2 regions of the Zobellella denitrificans genome follow, and region 1 is predicted to be linked to the other one. Evidence: predicted binding sites of a transcription regulator. Region 1 holds the regulator's gene; the other holds the start of a gene.

Region 1 (2,395 bases):
GCGCCAGGCCCTGGGCTTTTTCGCCCTGCTGGTGGCCATTTCCTTCCTGCTGGTGCTGACCACCAACGCCCTGACCATTCAGCTGGCTTTCGCCGGCCTGGGCTGGGCCGCGCTCTACCCCTTTATGAAGCGCTATACCCACCTGCCCCAGCTGTTCCTGGGTATCGCCTTCTCCTGGGCCATTCCCATGGCCTTTGCGGCCCAGGCAAACAGCCTGCCCGCGGGGCTCTGGCTGCTGTTTGCCGCCAATCTGAGCTGGACCGTGGCCTACGACACCATGTACGCCATGGTGGACAGGGACGACGATCTCCGGATCGGGGTCAAGTCCACCGCCGTTCTGTTCGGCCGGCGCGACAAGCTGATGGTCGGCCTGCTGCAGCTGGTCACCCTGCTGCTGTTGGTAGCAGCGGGCCAGGTATTCGCCCTGGCCGCGCCTTTCTACTGGGGGCTGTTGGGCGCCGCCGCGCTCTTCGTGTACCAGCAGCGGCTGATCCGGGACCGGGAACGGATGGCCTGCTTCCGGGCCTTCCTCAACAACAACTTCGCGGGTATGGCGGTGTTCGCCGGTCTGGCCCTGGCGCTGCTGTAGCCCTGTTCCCGCCCTGGTCGCCAGGGGAGTGCCGGCCGGGGAGGGCGTATTGTGCTTGCCCTGCCGGATTTACTGGATATACTGACAGTTAGCTGTATAAAAAGACAGGTTCCCTATGAAAGCGCTAACCCCCCGTCAGTCCCAGGTGCTGGAAATCATCAAGGCGCATATCCAGCAGACCGGCATGCCGCCCACCCGTGCCGAAATTGCCCAGTCCCTGGGGTTCAAGTCCGCCAACGCCGCCGAGGAGCATCTGAAGGCCCTGGCCAAGAAAGGGGTGATCGAGATGATGCCCGGCACCTCCCGCGGCATTCGCCTGGCCCAGGAAGAAGAGCCGGAGGAAGAGCCGGGCCTGCCGCTGATCGGGCGGGTGGCCGCCGGCGAGCCCATCCTGGCGCAGCAGCACATAGAAAGCCACTACAAGCTGGATCCGGCCCTGTTCCATCCGCCGGCCGATTTCCTGCTGCGGGTCAGGGGCATGAGCATGAAGAACATCGGCATCATGGACGGCGATCTGCTGGCGGTGCACAAGACCGGTGAGGCCCGCAACGGCCAGGTAGTAGTGGCCCGGCTCGACGACGAAGTCACGGTCAAGCGCTTCCGGCGCCAGGGCAGCAAGGTCAGCCTGCTGCCGGAGAACGAGGAGCTGTCTCCCATCGAGGTCGATCTGCGCAGCCAGGAACTGACCATCGAGGGCCTGGCGGTGGGCGTGATCCGCAACACCGACTTTTAACTCGTCCGCTTGCCTTGGGGTTGGCGGGGGCTTAGCATGCTTCCCGCTTCCCGCTTCCCGCTTCCCGCTTCCCGCTTCCCGCTTCCCGCTTCCCGCTTCCCGCTTCCCGCTTCCCGCTTCCCGCTTCCCGCTTCCCGCTTCCCGCTTCCCGCTTCCCGCTTCCCGCTTCTTTTTTCATTTTTTTACTTTTTCATAATCAATGCTTTACTTAGTGTGTGCCGGACCGATGGACGCGGTGGTTCGGTAAGCACTGACTCTCTTGCGAGTGCGCCAAAATAAAGGACCAAGACTTTTTGGGGGTGCGTGTGAAGCCGATCGTTCTGCTGCTGTCGCTAGTGGCATCGTTGCCCGTGTGGGCACAAAGCCGTTTCAACATGACCCAGGGGGTCACCGATATCAGCCAGAAGGTGTATGGCCTGCACATGACCATACTCATCATCTGTGCGCTGATCGGCCTGGTGGTGTTCGGGGTCATGTTCTGGGCCATCATCCACCACCGCAAGTCCAGGGGCGCCAAGGCTGCCCAGTTTCACGAAAGCACCAAGGTGGAGATCCTCTGGACCATCATTCCCTTCCTGATCCTGGTGGGCATGGCCATTCCCGCCACCCGCACCCTGATCGCCATGGAGGATGCCAGCCAGTCGGATCTGACGGTGCAGGTCACCGCCTCCCAGTGGAAGTGGCACTACCGCTACTTCGGCGAGGACGTCGAGTTTTTCAGCCTGCTGGCGACCCTGCCCCAGGAAATCGACGGCAGCCTGCGCAAGCGTGACAACTACCTGCTGGAGGTGGACCGGCCCCTGGTGCTGCCCACCGATCGCAAGGTGCGCTTCCTGATCACTGCCGACGACGTCATCCACTCCTGGTGGATGCCGGCCTTCGCGGTCAAGAAGGACGCCATCCCCGGCTTTATCAACGAGGCCTGGACCCGCATCAACCAGCCCGGTATCTACCGGGGCCAGTGCGCCGAGCTGTGCGGCAAGGATCATGCTTTTATGCCGATAGTGGTGGATGCCCGGCCGGCCGCCGAGTTCGACGACTGGCTGGCGCAAGCCAAGGCGGAGCAGGCCGCC
Region 2 (2,395 bases), 1.7 Mb from region 1:
GGATCTCTTTCTGGTGCGCAGCGAATCGGGCGCCCCCCTGACCGCCGGGCAGTGGGTCAGGGTGCGCCGTTTCGACGGTATCACCGCCATCATTGATTAACCGAAGAGGATGCGTCCATGGATGCCATGTTAGTGATAATGCTCGTGTTTGCCCTGCTGGTCGTGGTGCTGCTGATCAAGGGGCTGATGATAGTGCAGCAATCGGAAGCGGTCGTGATAGAACGGCTCGGCAGCTATCAGAAGACCCTGACCCCCGGTGTCAACTGGATCATTCCCTTCGTGGACAAGCCCCGTTCCATCAAGGTGCGTCGCTACCAGGCCATCGGCGGCGAGAACGTGGCCGTGGTGCAGGAAGAAACCCGCATCGACCGGCGTGAAACCGTGCTCGACTTTCCCGCCCAGTCGGTGATCACCGCCGACAACGTCAGCGTGACCGTCAACGGCGCCCTCTATTTTCAGGTGATCGACCCGGAACGGGCGGTGTACCAGACCGAGAACCTGATCCAGGCCATCGAGATCCTGGCCAAGACCTCCCTGCGGTCCGAAGTGGGACGGATGGAGCTGGACAAACTGTTCGAGTCACGCCAGGAGATCAACGACAAGCTGCAAATCGTGATGGATGAGGCAGGCAACAAGTGGGGGGTCAAGGTGACCCGGGTCGAGATCCAGGACATCAACATTCCGGTCGAGGTGGAAGACGCCATGCGCAAGCAGATGGCGGCCGAGCGGGAACGCCGGGCCCTGGTACTGCAGGCCAGCGGGGAGCGGGAAGCCGCCATCGCCCGGGCCGAGGGGGAGAAGCGCTCCAACATCCTGGTGGCGGAAGGGGAGCGGGAAGCCGCCATCCTGATGGCCGACGGCCAGCGCCAGGCCATCGACAAGGTCCTCTCTGCCGGCAACGAGAAACTGGATCCACAACTGGTGGTGGGCTATCTGCTGGGCCTGGAGTACCTGAAAACCCTGCCGGAAATCGGCAAGCAGGGCGACCGGGTGTTCCTGCCCTACGAGGCCAGCAGCGTACTCGGCGCCGTTGGCAGCATAGAGGCGTTGCTGAAGGGTACCTCGAAATAACGACTCTCTCCGGGAAGCCATTGGCTTCCCGTCTTCTTCGCTTTTCATTTCACATAATATGTTCTGGTGCGAAGTATATCAGCGGTGAGATGGCGGCGGGTGCCCGTCCGCCATTGCCGCCGTCTCGGCGCAAAAAAAGCCAGGTACAAAATCCGTGTACCTGGCCTAGGGGAATGGCTCATATGCTGAGCCGTGCGCTAGTGAGAAGGCACCAAAGGTGCACTTCACCCTAAACTATTGGTCAGAATCCCCCAGCATGCCAGCCAGAGGGGAAAAAAGTTGACCGGTCATCGACGTTTATTGCGTGCTTATGCCGGGAGCCATGGGGGCTTGCCAGTGCTCCCGGATAAATGTACTGTATATGTATACAGATAAGGAGTCGGTTATGGCAGTCACGATACAATACCTGGTAGTCAGAAACGGAATTGAAAAAATGAGCTTTACCAACAAGAAAGACGCGGACGCCTACGATCGCCTGCTCGATCTGGCCGAGCACCTGGACGAACTGCTGGCGGCGGCGCCGGTGGCGCTGGGCGAGGAGGAGAGGGAGGCGCTGGCCCTCTATCTGGCCCAGCACCAGGATCAGTTGTCGGGTCCGAAGAAAAAGTCCGCCCCAAAGGCAAAGGCGGACAAGGCGGCCGACATCAAGGCGGTGGCCTGAGCCCTCAATAGTAGAGGGTGCGGTAGAGGCCCGGCTGCTCCAGCAGTTCGTGGTGAGTGCCGGACTGGCTGATCTTGCCGTCCTCGAACACCAGCACCCGGTCCGCCTGGCGTACCGAGCTCAGCCGGTGCGCCACTATCAGGGTGGTCCTGCCGCTCAGGAATGCCGCCAGCGCCTGGTGCAGTTTCTGCTCGGTTTCCGTGTCCAGTGCCGAGGTGGCTTCGTCCAGGATGACGATGGCCGGGTTCTTCAGCACCATGCGGGCGATGGCCAGGCGCTGTTGCTGACCGCCGGACAGCCGCACCCCGCGACGGCCGATTTCCGTGTCCAGCCCCTGCTCCATGGCGGCCACCACCTCATCCAGTTGGGCGACCTCGAGTGCCCGCCAGAGGGCCGCGTCCTGATGTTCGTCCCCCAGGCAGAGGTTGGATCTGACCGTATCGTTGAACAGCACCGGCTGTTGCAGCACGGTCGCCACGTGTTCGCGGATGGTGGCGAAACCGATGTCCTGGCTGCGGATCCCGCCGAAGCGGATCTCGCCCTCGTCGGCCGGATAAAGCCCCAGCAACAGCTGGATAAAGGTGGATTTGCCGCCGCCGCTGGCCCCCACCAGGGCCACTTTTTCCCCGGCCCGGATCTGCAGGTTTACATCGTCCAGCACCT

The links. The regulator LexA, encoded in region 1, represses DNA repair genes until DNA is damaged. The targets are predictions, from matches to a motif close to ANCTGTNTNNNNANACAGNT.
Region 2: the regulator LexA is predicted to act here: its motif matches at 1,425-1,444, upstream of AN401_RS09120 (YebG family protein).

The regions. Positions count from the first base shown of each region.
Region 1 covers NZ_CP012621.1:185,777-188,171, forward strand. Annotated here, with positions in the region: gene ubiA (4-hydroxybenzoate octaprenyltransferase) at 1-589, shown strand, start outside; gene lexA (transcriptional repressor LexA) at 705-1,322, shown strand; gene coxB (cytochrome c oxidase subunit II) at 1,628-2,395, shown strand, end outside.
Region 2 covers NZ_CP012621.1:1,919,380-1,921,774, forward strand. Annotated here, with positions in the region: gene AN401_RS09110 (NfeD family protein) at 1-100, shown strand, start outside; gene AN401_RS09115 (SPFH domain-containing protein) at 118-1,071, shown strand; gene AN401_RS09120 (YebG family protein) at 1,457-1,732, shown strand; gene AN401_RS09125 (ABC transporter ATP-binding protein) at 1,737-2,395, opposite strand, start outside.